One region of the Pseudomonas sp. AK181 genome, then DNA from elsewhere that is predicted to be linked to it. Evidence: predicted binding sites of a transcription regulator. Region 1 holds the regulator's gene; each other region holds the start of a gene.
What was found. The regulator sigma-54, encoded in region 1, starts transcription at its own class of promoters, with help from an activator protein. The targets are predictions, from matches to a motif close to ANTGGCATNNANNTTGCTNT.
Positions count from the first base shown of each region.

Region 2: a site for sigma-54 is predicted at 3,062-3,081, ahead of V8689_RS20950 (CmpA/NrtA family ABC transporter substrate-binding protein). Genes of this name have one in related genera too.
Region 3: a site for sigma-54 is predicted at 1,479-1,498, ahead of flgB (flagellar basal body rod protein FlgB). Genes of this name have one in related genera too.

Region 1 covers NZ_CP146348.1:995,948-1,000,864, reverse strand. Annotated here, with positions in the region: gene lptC (LPS export ABC transporter periplasmic protein LptC) at 1-235, shown strand, start outside; gene lptA (lipopolysaccharide transport periplasmic protein LptA) at 222-755, shown strand; gene lptB (LPS export ABC transporter ATP-binding protein) at 755-1,480, shown strand; gene V8689_RS04800 (RNA polymerase factor sigma-54) at 1,665-3,158, shown strand; gene hpf (ribosome hibernation-promoting factor, HPF/YfiA family) at 3,234-3,539, shown strand; gene ptsN (PTS IIA-like nitrogen regulatory protein PtsN) at 3,550-4,014, shown strand; gene rapZ (RNase adapter RapZ) at 4,017-4,874, shown strand; gene V8689_RS04780 (HPr family phosphocarrier protein) at 4,891-4,917, shown strand, end outside.
Region 2 covers NZ_CP146348.1:4,594,266-4,599,182, forward strand. Annotated here, with positions in the region: gene V8689_RS20925 (quinone-dependent dihydroorotate dehydrogenase) at 1-901, opposite strand, end outside; gene V8689_RS20930 (transglycosylase SLT domain-containing protein) at 987-1,454, opposite strand; gene V8689_RS20935 (winged helix-turn-helix domain-containing protein) at 1,441-1,830, opposite strand; gene V8689_RS20940 (FliM/FliN family flagellar motor switch protein) at 1,997-2,212, opposite strand; gene V8689_RS20945 (secretin N-terminal domain-containing protein) at 2,228-2,959, opposite strand; gene V8689_RS20950 (CmpA/NrtA family ABC transporter substrate-binding protein) at 3,206-4,405, shown strand; gene V8689_RS20955 (ANTAR domain-containing response regulator) at 4,419-4,917, shown strand, end outside.
Region 3 covers NZ_CP146348.1:4,734,861-4,739,777, forward strand. Annotated here, with positions in the region: gene flgD (flagellar hook assembly protein FlgD) at 1-565, opposite strand, end outside; gene flgC (flagellar basal body rod protein FlgC) at 582-1,025, opposite strand; gene flgB (flagellar basal body rod protein FlgB) at 1,029-1,436, opposite strand; gene cheR (protein-glutamate O-methyltransferase CheR) at 1,752-2,579, opposite strand; gene V8689_RS21615 (chemotaxis protein CheV) at 2,622-3,554, opposite strand; gene flgA (flagellar basal body P-ring formation chaperone FlgA) at 3,629-4,393, shown strand; gene flgM (flagellar biosynthesis anti-sigma factor FlgM) at 4,535-4,858, shown strand; gene V8689_RS21630 (flagella synthesis protein FlgN) at 4,907-4,917, shown strand, end outside.

The DNA of each region.
Region 1 (4,917 bases):
AGTTGAACTGATCGACTCGGTTCGCGTCGCACGTACAGACGCGCAGAACCGTGACACCATCATTACCAGCAGTCGCATGACCGTATTCCCACAGAAGCAATATGCGCAGACCGAGCAAGACGTTAGAATCGACGGCGCTGGCGGTGTATCGACTGGCAAGGGAATGAAAGCGTATTTGAAAGAAAGCAGGATACACCTGCTATCGAACGTAAGAGGACAGTATGAGGCTCGTTAAAACCCTCCCTATTTTGCTCGGTCTGGGCGCAGCACTGGGAAGCGTGAGCGCCTGGGCTCTGCCGAACGATAGCCAGCAACCGATCCATATTTCGGCTGACGATGCACAGCTCGATGACAAGAAAGGTGTCGCCACCTATACCGGCGGCGTGATCATCACCCAGGGCTCGATGAAGATCACCGGCAACACGGTGACCCTGACGCGCACCCAGGCAGGCGACATTGACGTGGTGACATCGGTGGGCAACCTGGCTTATTTCGAGCAGAAGCAGTCCGCCACCGACACCGGCCCGATGAAGGGCTACGGTAAGACCATCCAGTATCACGCCCAGCAGAATCGTATCGTACTGATCGACCAGGCCAAGGTACTTAGCCCCGACGGCAACTCGACCGAAGGTGAAAAAATCACCTATGACACCGTCAAGCAGATCGCCAACGCCGGTCGCGCCAACGGCAACAAGGTCACCGCACCGCGCCCACGCATCGACATGGTTATCCAGCCGAAGAAGAAGGCCGAGTAATGGCAACCCTGAAAGCCCAGCACCTGGCCAAAGCCTATAAAAGCCGCCAGGTGGTACGCGATGTCAGCCTGTCGATCGACAGCGGCCAGATCGTCGGTTTGCTCGGCCCTAACGGCGCCGGCAAAACCACCTGCTTCTATATGATCGTCGGGCTGGTCCAGGCAGACCAGGGTCGCGTATTGATCGACGACCTGGACGTCAGCCACCAACCCATGCACGGTCGTGCACGGGCAGGTATCGGCTATCTTCCCCAGGAAGCGTCGATCTTCCGCAAACTGTCGGTAGCCGACAACATCATGGCGATCCTCGAGACCCGCAAGGAACTCGATCGCGATGGCCGCCGCCAGGAGCTGGAAAGCCTGTTGCAGGAATTCCACATCAACCATATTCGCGACAACCTCGGCATGAGCTTGTCCGGTGGTGAGCGTCGCCGCGTGGAAATCGCTCGCGCCCTGGCAACCGCGCCGAAATTCATCCTGCTGGATGAACCCTTCGCCGGTGTCGACCCGATTTCGGTGGGTGACATCAAGCAGATCATCCATCACCTCAAGGCCAAGGGCATTGGGGTGCTGATCACCGACCACAACGTGCGCGAGACCCTCGATATCTGCGAAACCGCTTATATCGTCAACGATGGTCAGCTGATTGCCGAAGGCGATGCCGAGACGATTCTGGCTAACGAGCTGGTGAAGGAAGTGTACCTGGGTCACGAGTTCCGCCTGTAAACACAGGGGTATCGCGCTTTTCCCTGGAGCGCGCGGGAGTCAATAGAAACCTCGGTTTTTTTATTGTTACCGCGCTCTAGGCAAAGGCCCCGAGATCAGGCATATAATTTGCTTATGTTTGGCGCTCACGCGCCCTGTCGTGGATGGCGCATTGCGCCGGCGAATAAGGTGTTAAGCCCCTGCCATGAAACCATCGCTAGTCCTGAGAATGGGCCAGCAGCTGACGATGACACCGCAGCTGCAACAGGCCATCCGCCTGCTCCAATTGTCGACCCTGGACCTGCAACAGGAAATCCAGGAGGCCCTGGAGTCCAATCCGATGCTCGAACGCCAGGAAGAAGGCGACGACTTCGACAACGCAGATCCGCTGGCCGACAACATCGAGCAAAAACCCAACCCCGACGTGCAGGAACCTTCCTATCAGGAAACCGCCCCGACGGTGGACAACCTGGAAGAAGGCGACTGGAACGAACGCATTCCCAACGAGCTTCCCGTGGACACCGCGTGGGAAGACGTCTACCAGACCAGCGCCAGCAGCCTGCCGAGCAACGATGATGACGAGTGGGACTTCACCACCCGTACGTCGGTGGGCGAGAGCCTGCAGAGCCACTTGTTGTGGCAACTGAACCTGGCGCCGATGTCCGATACCGATCGCCTGATCGCGGTCACCCTGATCGACTGCATCAACAACCAGGGCTACCTGGACGAAACCCTCGATGAGATCCTCGAGGCCTTCGACCCGGAACTGGACATCGAACTGGACGAAATCGAAGCCGTCCTGCACCGCATCCAGCAATTCGAGCCCGCCGGCATCGGTGCCCGCACGCTCAGCGAGTGCCTGTTGCTGCAACTGCGCCAACTGCCCGCCAAGACGCCATGGCTCACCGAAGCGCAACGCCTGGTCAGTGACTACATCGACCTGTTGGGCAGTCGCGACTACAGCCAACTGATGCGCCGCATGAAGCTCAAGGAAGATGACTTGCGCCAGGTCATCGAGCTGGTGCAAAGCCTCAACCCGCGTCCGGGCTCGCAGATCGAATCCAGCGAAGCCGAATACGTGGTCCCCGACGTCATCGTGCGCAAGGACAACGAACGCTGGCTGGTGGAGCTGAACCAGGAGTCGGTACCGCGCCTGCGGGTCAACCCGCAGTACGCAGGTTTTGTGCGCCGCGCTGACACCAGCGCCGACAACACCTTCATGCGCAACCAGTTGCAGGAAGCGCGGTGGTTCATCAAGAGCCTGCAAAGCCGCAACGAAACCCTGATGAAAGTCGCGACCCAGATCGTCGAACACCAGCGCGGTTTCCTGGAATACGGCGACGAGGCCATGAAGCCTCTGGTGCTGCACGACATCGCCGAAGCCGTTGGCATGCATGAATCGACGATTTCCCGGGTCACCACGCAGAAATTCATGCATACCCCACGGGGTATTTATGAGCTGAAATACTTTTTCTCCAGCCACGTCAGCACCTCCGAAGGCGGCGAATGCTCGTCCACGGCGATCCGCGCGATCATCAAAAAACTGGTTGCCGCGGAAAATCAGAAAAAGCCGTTGAGTGACAGCAAGATCGCTGGTTTACTGGAGGCACAAGGCATTCAGGTCGCCCGTCGAACCGTCGCCAAGTACCGCGAGTCCCTTGGGATCGCGCCTTCCAGCGAGCGTAAGCGGTTGATGTGACGGGCGGGCCACAGCGTTCCAGTGGTGGGTATTCCTGCCCACCGCTTTATGCACTGGCAACGAAGGAGAAGCTGTATGCAAGTCAACATCAGTGGACACCAGCTGGAAGTCACCAAGCCCCTGCGTGAATACACCGAGAGCAAGCTGAACAAGCTTGCGGGGCATTTTGACAAGATCACCAACGTGCAGGTCATCATGGAGGTCGATAAGCTCAAGCAGAAAATCGAGGCCACCCTGCACGTACCGAATGCCAAGCTCGTCGCCAATGCGGAACATGAAGACATGTACGCGGCAATCGACTCGCTCTACGACAAGCTCGACCGCCAACTCATAAAGCATAAGGAAAAGAATCTGCACCTGATGCAAGGTACAGGTCGTTAACTCTCCCCCCATGATCCGACTTGAAACCATCCTGACCCCCGGCCGTTCCCTCGTGAACGTGCCGGGCGGCAGTAAAAAGCGCGCCCTCGAACAAATTGCCAACCTGATCAGCAGCCAAGTGCCTGAGCTGGAGATGCAAGATGTTTTCGAAGCTCTGATTGCTCGTGAAAAACTCGGCTCGACCGGTTTTGGTAATGGAATCGCCATTCCTCACTGCCGCCTCGAAGGCTGCGATACCCCGGTCAGCGCCCTGCTGCACTTGGAAAAACCCATCGACTTCGACGCCATCGACGGTGCCCCGGTTGACCTGCTGTTCGTTCTGCTGGTCCCGCAAGCCGCCACCGATGCGCACCTGGAACTGCTCCGGCAGATCGCCAGCATGCTTGACCGCAAGGATGTACGCGACAAACTGCGCAGCGCCCCCACCAATGAGGCGTTGTACCAAGTTGTCCTGGATGAACAAAACGGGCAGTAATCATGCGTTTGATCATCGTCAGCGGTCGCTCCGGCTCGGGTAAGAGCACCGCCCTCAATGTGCTTGAGGACAACGGCTTCTATTGCATCGATAACCTGCCGGCCGGCCTGCTGCCAGAGCTGGCGGAACGTGCATTGATCCATACCGAATTGGCACAGCCACTGGTGGCTGTCTCGATTGATGCGCGCAACCTGCCCAGCCACCTTTCGCGGTTCCCGGAACTGCTGGAAGAAGTGCGCGCCAAGCACATTCATTGCGACGTGCTGTACCTGGATGCCGACGAAGAAACCCTGCTCAAGCGTTTCTCCGAAACCCGTCGACGTCACCCCCTCAGCAGTGCCAACCGCTCTCTGGCCGAAGCCATCGAGGACGAGACCAAACTGCTGGGGCCGATCATTGACCTGGCCGACCTGAAGATCAACACCACCAACCTGAACCTGTATCAGTTGCGCGATGCGATCAAGCTGCGCCTGCTGAACCAGCCTGAGCCGGGGACGGCGTTTCTAGTCGAGTCGTTTGGCTTCAAGCGTGGCATGCCGGTCGATGCCGACTTGGTGTTCGACGTGCGCTGCCTGCCCAACCCTTACTGGAAGCCGGAATTACGCGATCAGTCGGGGTTGGACCAGCCTGTGGTCGACTACCTGGCTGCACAACCGGATGTGGAAGAGATGTTCCAGGACATCTCCAGCTACCTGCTCAAATGGTTGCCGCGCTTTGCCGCCAGCAATCGGGCCTATGTCACCATTGCCATTGGCTGCACTGGCGGCCACCACCGCTCGGTTTATTTGACTGAACGGCTGGGCCAGGTGCTGCAACAAACCCTCAAGAACGTCCAGGTTCGCCACCGCGACCTTAGCTGAAAGGAACACCACTGCGATGCCGGCTCGGGAAATTGAAATCATC
Region 2 (4,917 bases), 3.0 Mb from region 1:
TGCCTTCGGTGATACCGCCCACCGCGATGATCGGCAAACGCCCGGCCAACTCGGCTGCCAGCACCTTGACGATATGCGTGCTCTTGTCACGCACCGGCGCGCCCGACAGGCCGCCCGCCTCGTCACCATGAGCCAGGCCTTCGACGCCCACGCGGCTGAGGGTGGTGTTGGTCGCAATCACCGCATCCATCCCTGAATCCACCAGGGCCTGGGCCACCAGTACGGTTTCTTCATCGCTCATGTCCGGCGCGATCTTGATAGCCAGCGGCACACGCTTGCCATGACGCACGGCCAAGTCTTCCTGGCGCTGGCGCAAGGCTTCGAGCAGCTGCTTGAGGGAATCACCAAATTGCAGGCTGCGCAGGCCCGGGGTGTTGGGCGAGCTGACGTTGACGGTGACATAGCTGGCGTGGGCGTAGACCTTGTCCAGGCAAATCAGGTAGTCATCCACCGCACGCTCCACCGGCGTGTCAAAGTTCTTGCCGATGTTGATACCCAGGATGCCGGTGTACTTCGCCGCCTGAACCCGCGACAGCAGATGGTCGACCCCGAGGTTGTTGAAGCCCATGCGATTGATGATCGCCTCCGCTTCCGGCAGGCGGAAAATACGCGGCTTGGGGTTGCCCGGTTGCGGCCGCGGCGTCACGGTACCGATTTCGACAAAGCCGAAACCCAACTGCGCAAACCCGTCGATGGCCGCGCCGTTCTTGTCCAGGCCGGCTGCCAGCCCGACCGGGTTGGGGAAGTTCAGCCCCATCACGGACACCGGTACTTTCGCCGGTGCCTTGCATACCAGGCCATTGAGCCCCAGGCGGCCACCAGCACCGATCAGGTCCAGGGACAGATCGTGGGAGGTTTCCGGAGAGAGTTTGAACAACAGCTGGCGGGCCAGGGTATACATGGGCGGGCTAGACTCGGATGGCGACAAAAGGTGGCGGTGATTATAGCCAGGGTGGCGGCCTGCATGCGAGGCGTGCCACCTGATCTCATTGACGTTGCGCCGTCAACGCCTCATAACGCACCCAGATCCTTTCGGCGTAGCGCAGACGCAATGCCTCACGCTGTAGCCCGGGCCCCGGCCCCACGTTGTAAGCCCCCACTGCCGTCCAGTTGTAGCCAAAACGCTGGATGAATTCGGCAAGAATCGAGGCGCCTACCTCCACCGACAGGCAAGGCTCGCTCAAAAGCCGTTCTTCGGTAATGCCCTGCTTGAGCAAGCGCGGCAAGTGGATGCTGTTGATTTGCATCAAGCCGATATCCCGCGTGCCATTGCGGTTGGTGTAGTTCATCGCTTGCGCCCGGTAACCCGATTCGACCGAGGCGATAGCTTGCAGCAACTCCGGCTCAAGGTCGTAGCGGCTGGCCGCCTCTTCCCAGCAAAAGGCCCAGGCCTGGCTGCTGCCCATCAATACCCCGAGCACCAGGCCTTTGCCCCATGCCTTAACCCTGGACATTGCTGGCCTGACCACAGATGGCGCACACGTGTGCCACTGCCCTGGGTTGATCACCTGTGCGCACCGGGCAGGTAAAGCGATAGCCCTTGCCATAAATCGTCTTGATAAAGCCTTTGTCGGCTCTCAAGTGCTTGCGCAGGGAATAAATACACCGCGTGAGTGACTCTTCGGCCACTTCGCCCCGAGGCCAGGCCAGTTCCAGCAAACGGTCCTTGGTCATCAGCGCACCACCGGAGGCCAGCAGCAACCGCAGCACGTGCCCCTCCTTGGGAGGCAACTGAATATCCGCCTCCACGCCCGTCAACCGGCCGTCGCCATGCAAGGTCCAACGCGCGAAAACCAGGGACGTCGTCGTTTCATCCGTCACGACGGCCATACGCACCTCTGTAGTCGACTACTGACATTCAAATCCTTATTGTGTGACCAGCTCATCTGCCATGGGCACGACTATAAAAAACCGTCTCGAAGACCCGCGTTAGGAAAAAACCCATTCATTCGCCTTTTTTTGGCCACTGCCGGTCAGACAATTCGCTAACGCCCCCTTATCGCGGCAACCACTCCTGAAACGTCTCCTGCAATTCAACCCCTAGCCGATCCTCCAACTGCACCAACTCTCCCACTGCCATCAGTTGTCCATTGACCCGCACCTCCACACAGCGAGTGACGCCTGGGTCCAAGGGCAGCACCTTCCCCGGTGCGAATGCGGCCAAACGCTTGCGGCTGATCAGTTGCTCCTGCAGCAATATTTCCAGGTGCATGGACAAACGCCTTATTCAGGGGGAAAACTCAGGGTCCGCTCCCAGGAACGCACGTCGCACACGCTCGTGTTGCGCGGCGCTCAACTGAGGTGGGCCAATCCAGGGCAGTCCGTCGCCATCTACGCCAGCCTGCCCTGGCGAGGCGTCATCCAGCGCCTGGGCGACATCCAGCTCGGCCACCAGTTTTTCGATAACCTTCACTTGGGCGGGTGGGCCCTTGATCAACAGACTGTTGGTATCCGGATAAGCCATCAACACAAGACGGCCGTCGGCCCGTTGGTCCTTCTGCGCCTGGGATAGCCGAGCTTCGAGCATGGAGGCCATGCCCGGTACCTGGACCTTGTTGGCTCCCGCGCCCTGCAGGTGATCGTCCACGAGGACATTGATCACTTTCACCACGCCGAATACCGGGGCGCGCTCTGGCACCTTGCGAGGGGGGCGGTCCATCCGTTGGGCGAGACGCAACACCTGGTCGACATAGCTGGAAGGGCCGGTTACATAGAACGTACGCCCGCCGTGTTCACGCAGTGGGTAGCGCGGCTCATCCAGCCCCGCACCGCGCATGATGCCGCGCAGCCTACTGACGGAAATATGCCGCAGCACCACCGCCGAGCTTCTCGTGTCGTCGGCAGCGTAGAGCTGCAACACCTCGCCACACGCCGTACGACTGCCCAGCAACAGCGCGGCGCACAGCAGCGCGCTGAACAGCCAGCGACAATTGAGGGTTGCGAGGTAATCAGCGTGCACCGTGGGTATGCCTGGCGGTCTGGCCTGAAGAAGCGGCCATACTGCGAGGCGCACGAGGATCAATCATGATGGAAAGTTGACGGCCAACTGCGACCTCCTGCCCATGGCATGTGCCTTGCTTTGCACTCTGGATCAGGCTCGCACCAACGGCGGCACGGGCCTACGGACAAAGGCGTCGTTCCCCTGCAATGGCCTATACGCCAACCTGGGAAACGGCGCTTTTTTTTCAGAAAAAGGCAGGTATTGATGAACGATCCGCTGGCTTGGGTAAACGGCAGCGATGCCCCGGAAAAGAGCAGCCTGGACCTTGGGTTCATGGCCCTGACCGATTGCGCCTCGCTGGTGGTCGCCGCCACCCAGGGCTTCGCCCAACCCTTTGGCCTCACACTCAACCTCAAGCGCCAAGCGTCCTGGGCCAACCTGCGCGACAAGCTGGTCAGCGGTGAACTGGACGCTGCCCACAGTCTCTACGGGCTGATCTATGCCGTGCACCTGGGCATCGGCGGCGTCGCCCCCAGCCCCATGGCGGTGCTGATGGGGCTGAACCAGAATGGCCAGGGCATCAACCTGTCCCATGGCCTGCAACAGCAAGGGGTGATCACTCCTGAAGCATTGAAACGCCACGTGCACCAAAGCCGGACAAAACTGACCTTCGCCCAGACGTTTCCCACCGGCACCCACGCCATGTGGTTGTATTACTGGCTGGCGAGCCAAGGCATTCATCCCTTGCAGGATGTGAACAGCGTAGTAGTGCCGCCGCCACAAATGGTCGCGCACCTGCAAGCCGGACGTATCGACGGCCTTTGCGTGGGCGAACCCTGGTGCGCCAGCGCAGTGCAACAGAACCAGGGCTTCACCCTGGCGACCAGCCAGGCGATCTGGCCGGACCACCCGGAAAAAGTCCTGGGCTGCACCCAAGCCTTCGTTGACGCGTACCCCAATACCGCACGCGTGCTGGTCATGGCGATCCTGGAGGCCAGCCGGTTTATCGAGCAGAGCCGTGAAAACCGCCGCTCTACCGCCCAGTTGCTCAGTGCCCCTGAATACCTCGATGCGCCTGTGGCCTGCATCGAACCGCGCTTGCTGGGGCACTATGAGGATGGCCTGGGCAACCAGTGGCAGGATTCCCATGCGCTGCGCTTTTTCGCCGACGGCGAGGTGAACCTGCCTTACCTCAGCGACGGCATGTGGTTTATGACCCAGTTCCGGCGCTGGGGCTTGCTGCGTGAAGACCCGGACTACCTGGGCATCGCCCGGCAGGTGCAGCAACTGGCGCTGTACCGCCAGGCGGCCGAGACGCTGGGCATTACCCCAGGCGACTCGGACATGCGCCGCAGCCAGTTGCTCGACGGCAAGACCTGGGACGGCAGCGACCCCGCTGGCTACGCCCGCAGCTTCCACCTGCATGCCCTGGCCGATGACGCCAACCGCCAAGCGCTGCGCTGACAGGAGCCTGACGATGCTGCGAATCCTGTTGATCAACGACACCCCGCGCAAGGTCGGGCGCCTCAAAGCCGCATTGATCGAGGCCGGCTTTGAGGTGATCGATGAGTCCGGCTTGACCATCGACCTGCCCGCACGCGTCGAAACAGTGCGCCCGGATGTGATCCTGATCGATACCGAGTCACCCGGGCGCGATGTGATGGAGCAAGTGGTGCTGGTCAGCCGCGATCAGCCCCGGCCCATCGTGATGTTTACCGACGAGCACGACCCGAATGTGATGCGCCAGGCCATCAAGTCCGGCGTCAGTGCCTATATCGTCGAAGGCATCCAGGCCCAGCGCCTGCAACCGATCCTCGATGTGGCCATGGCGCGCTTCGAGAGTGACCAGGCCCTGCGCGCCCAGCTGCATGCCCGCGACCAGCAACTGGCCGAACGCAAGCGCATCGAATTGGCCAAGGGCCTGTTGATGAAGATGAAGAGCTGTAACGAAGAAGAGGCCTACACCCTGATGCGCC
Region 3 (4,917 bases), 2.8 Mb from region 1:
TGGCATTGAAGGTGTAGGTGCCAGCTGGGGCAACCTCGCCCTTGTCGTTCTTGCCATCCCAGATAAAGCTCTGGGCACCGGCACTCTGGGCACCCATGTCAACGGTGCGCACCACATTGCCGTCTTTGTCGGTGATCTTGACGGAGACATTGCCCACCGCCGCGGTCACATCCACCGAACCGGTCATGCTCTTGCTGGTATCCACCATGGCCTTGTCGGTCTGGATGATGATCGAGCGCCCCACCAGCGACGAAGCCTGCAGCGCCTGCGACGAGCTGAAGTTGCTGGAGATGTTGTTCACCGAGTCGTTCAGGGTGTTGATGCCTTCCAGGCTGCTGAACTGTGCAAGCTGCGCGACGAACGCGCCGTTGTCCTGGGGCGACAGCGGGTTCTGGTTTTTCAGCTGGGTGACGAGCAGTTGCAGGAACGCATCCTTGCCCAGCGACTGATTGCCCGTCGCCGTCTTGGAAGCGTCGCTGACGCTGCTGTTGTTCGTCGCGGTCTTGACCTTGGAATTGAAAAGGTCCTGAACCGCCGTGTTGTTTGACGTATCAACGATGGCCATTATTTGGCGCCCCTTATCACTGACCCAGGGTCAGAACCTTCTGCATCATGGTTTTGGCGGTGTTCATCATTTCCGCGTTGGTCTGGAACGAGCGACTGGCGGAGATCATGTCAGCCATTTCCTCGACCACGTTGACGTTGGGGTAGTAGACGTAGCCCTTTTCGTTCGCGGCCGGGTGGTTGGGCTCGTAACGGGCCTCCAGGTTGCTCTGGTCTTCGACCACGCCCAACACCTGCACACCGGAGCCGGCGGCGTCCTGGTTCTGGAACAACGAATCGCTGCCGCTTGCCTGCCCCCCCTGGAACATGGTGGCGAACACCGGGTGGCGGGCGCGATAAGTCTGGTCAATGCTCGAGGAGACGGTTTCGGCGTTGGCGATGTTACTGGCGACGGTGTTCAAACGCGTGGTCTGCGCGCTCATGCCACTGCCGGCAATATTGAAAACACTGGACAGGGACATGGCTTACTCTCCACGCAGGGCTGACATCAGCCCTTTGAATTTGCTGTTGAGCAGGGTGAAGCTGGCCTGGAAGTTCACCGAGTTTTCGGCGTAGTTCGATTGCTCCAGCTGGGCGTCGACGGTGTTCTGGTCGATCGACGGCTGCATCGGTGTGCGATACAGCAGCGACTCGTCACCCTTGCTCAGGCCTTGCGCTTCAATATGACGGCTGTTGGTCATATTCAAGGCGAAGGTGCCGTTCTTGGTCTTGTCCTGTTGTGCGGCGAGCACAGCGGAGAAGTCCAAGTCCCGAGCCTTGTAGTTCGGGGTGTCGGCGTTGGCAATGTTGTTAGCCAGGACTTCGGCACGCTGGGCGCGGAAGCCCAGGGCTTGTTCGTGGATACCGAGCGCTTTATCGAAGCTGATGCTCATGGCGGAAACCTTTAGGCTGACCTGCTGTTCGTTAGCAGGGTTATAGCAAGGTGCATGCCAATCTTGCGGGAGCCCGTATATCAAGGGTTTCGAGGGGAGTTGCCGGTGGCTCTGCCAGAAAAGCGGCAAGCGATTTCCGCGTAGTGCCAGTAAAGCGGCAATCGGCAGTTGCCGCTTTACGCCAGCTTGCCGAGAAAACAAATGTGGGAGCTGGCTTGCCTGCGATGGCGGAGTACCTGCCGACCTATTCATCGACTGACACACCGCCATCGCGGGCAAGCCCGGCTCCCACAGTTCTATTGCCTACACCAAGGCTTACTTGGCCTGGTAGATGATCCCCGGGCTGCATTGCACCATCTGGAAGTGATCCGGCAGCCCATTGAGCGCCTCGGAAGCACCGAGGAACAAATAACCTCTACGCTTGAGCGTGCCATGGATACGCAACAGGATGTCTTTCTTCACTTCAGCCGAGAAATAGATCAGCACGTTGCGGCAGAACACCATGTCGAACTTGCCCAGGCTGGCGTAGCTGTCGAGCAGGTTGAACGAGCGAAATTCGACGCGGTTCTTGATCGGCGCCTTGATCGCCCAACGCCCTGCCCCTTTGGGATCGAAGTAGCGTTGCAGGCGTTCCTGGGACAACCCTCGGCCCAGCGCCAGGCTGTCGTACTCACCGGTCTTGCAGTTGGTGAGCATGGTGCCGGACAAATCCGTGGCCACAATTTGCGCGCCGGCTTTCAACTGGCCCATGTTGGTCCGCTCGAACTCATCGATGGACATCGAGATCGAGTACGGCTCCTGCCCCGAAGAACAGGCCGCCGACCAGATACGCAGGCGCTGGCCCGGGCTGGCCTTGATGGCTTCGGGCAACACTTTGTTCTTGAGCACTTCAAAGGGATAGGTATCGCGAAACCATAAGGTTTCGTTGGTGGTCATGGCATCGACCACCATTTCCTTGAGCCCACTGCGCGGCTGACCCTGGATCCGCTGGACCAACTCACCCAGGGATTTGATGCCCTGCTGTTCCATCAGCTTGTTGAGGCGGCTGGATACCAGGTACTGCTTGTTTTCACCGAGCAATATGCCACAGGCTTTTTCCAGGAAGACCCGGAACTGTTCGAAATCCAAATTACCCGTAGACAATGATGCCGCCTCTTAAATCGTGTGACCGCCAGGGGACATCCCCTAGCCGTGATCTGCTGCCTTGATCCGGTCGACTACCCGGGATGCGAGGTCATCAGGACGGAATTTGGCCAGGAAGTCATCCGCACCGACCTTCTTGACCATTGCCTGATTGAATACCCCCGACAACGAAGTATGCAGGATGATATGCAATTTTTGCATGCGTGGATCGTTACGTATCTCGGCCGTGAGTGTGTAGCCGTCCATTTCCGGCATCTCGATGTCAGAGATCATCATCAAGAATTCTTCTTCGGGCTTCTTGCCTTCGTCCGCCAGCTTGCGCAGGTAATCCAGGGCTTGTCGGCCGTCATTGAGGGCTACCACCTCCACCCCGACGGTTTGCAGGCAACGTGTGACCTGCTTGCGCGCCACGGAAGAGTCGTCCACGGTCAACACGCGCAGCGAAACCGCCTTATGTGCCGTTTCGGCATCCACCACGCCAACGGAGATGGTTTCCGAGGTGGGAGCCACTTCGGCGAGGATCTTCTCCACGTCGATGATTTCCACCAACTGATTGTCAACCCGCGTCACCGCCGTCAGGTAGTGATCGCGTCCCGTGCCCTTGGGCGGCGGATGGATCTCTTCCCAGTTCATATTGACGATGCGCTCCACCGAGCGCACCAGGAAACCCTGGGTCTTGGTGTTGTATTCGGTGATGATCACGAAAGGGTTCTGGCGGTCTTGCAAACCCGCGGCCCCCGTGGCCATTGCCAGGTCAAGAATCGGAATGGTCGCGCCACGAATGTTGGCCACGCCACACACTACCGGACTGGACTTGGGCATGATCGTCAATTTGGGACATTGCAGCACTTCACGCACTTTAAACACGTTGATGCCATACAACTGATTGCCATCCAGGCGGAAAAGCAACAACTCCAGGCGATTCTGCCCTACCAGCTGTGTGCGCTGGTTTACTGAATCCATTACACCTGCCATGCCCAGACTCCTAAATCCTAGGGGTACGACGCGTACCCAACACTAAACGGCACGAGCTTTGCTATTTACTGAGTATGGATATTAAAACGACAGTTTCCCGACACCCTGGCCGCTCACGCTACCGCAGACTGCTCTGCGCCGCGATGGCGCTGCTTGTCTCGGGCCTGGGCGTCACGGCCCGCGCCGACAACGTTACCCTGCCTGATCTACTTATCGGCGTCACCCAAGGCTTTCTTGAGTTCACTGTAGAAGATTATCTGGCGACCACCCAGACGCCGGGGCGTTATGAAATTCAGGTCAACCAGTTAGACCCACGCTTGCGCATGCCACTGTGCGACAAGGAATTGACAGCCACCCTGGAAAGCCCCGCCCAGCCCATCGGCCGTGTGACCGTAAAGGTGCGCTGTGAGGGCGCCTCGCCCTGGACGGTTTTTGTACCGGCTCAGGTCAAGCTGTTTCGCGATGTGGTGGTCGTGGCGCGACCGTTGAAGCGCACTGGCATCATCGGCTACGACGATGTGGCGTTGCGCGAGCGGGACATCAGCCTGATCAACCAGGGCTACCTGACGTCGCTGGACCAGGCCGTCGGGCAGAAACTTACGCGCCCCGTAGTCACCGACCAAGTCCTCACGCTGGTTCATCTGGAACAGGCCGAGGTGATTCGCAAGGGTGACCAGGTGGTGATTTCCGCCAGCAGTGGCGGCCTGAATGTCAGAATGCCAGGCGAGGCGTTGTCCAACGGCGGCATGAGCGAACAGATCCGCGTCAAGAACCTCAACTCCAATCGCGTGATCAAAGCACGGGTCACGGCGCCAGGCCAGGTCGAGGTGGCGCTATAGATGACTGGAATCAAATGCCAGCTTTTCCTACACTGTGTGCTGGATATTGAGCCGAACAGGTTTATTGTCAATCGAGCCTAAAGTTTGCCCGGGTATGGCCGAAAACATGGCAAGCGTCCAAATACCCAGAGGTTTTTCAACATGGTCATTGATTTCAGTCGTTTGAATAACGCCCCGGCCTTGCCCGGCAGTACGCGCACCGGCGGTGCCAAGGACAGCGTAGAAGCCAAGCCGCAGCCCTTGCCTGCCAAAGCAGAACAGGCCGCCGCCAGCCAGAGTGGGGAATCGGTACACCTGAGCAATGAGGCTCAACAGTTGCAGAAGGTCACTGACTCGCTGCGCGATCAACCCGTCGTCAACAAAGCCCGCGTGGCCGAGTTGAAACAGGCGATCGCCGATGGCAGCTATAAAGTCGACAGCAACCGTGTAGCCAGCAAGCTGCTCAACTTCGAAGCCGAGCGCTAGGCAAAGGCCTGCGCAAGGCTTTTGGACGCTTAAAACCCAAGGCCAGCCATGCACCACGA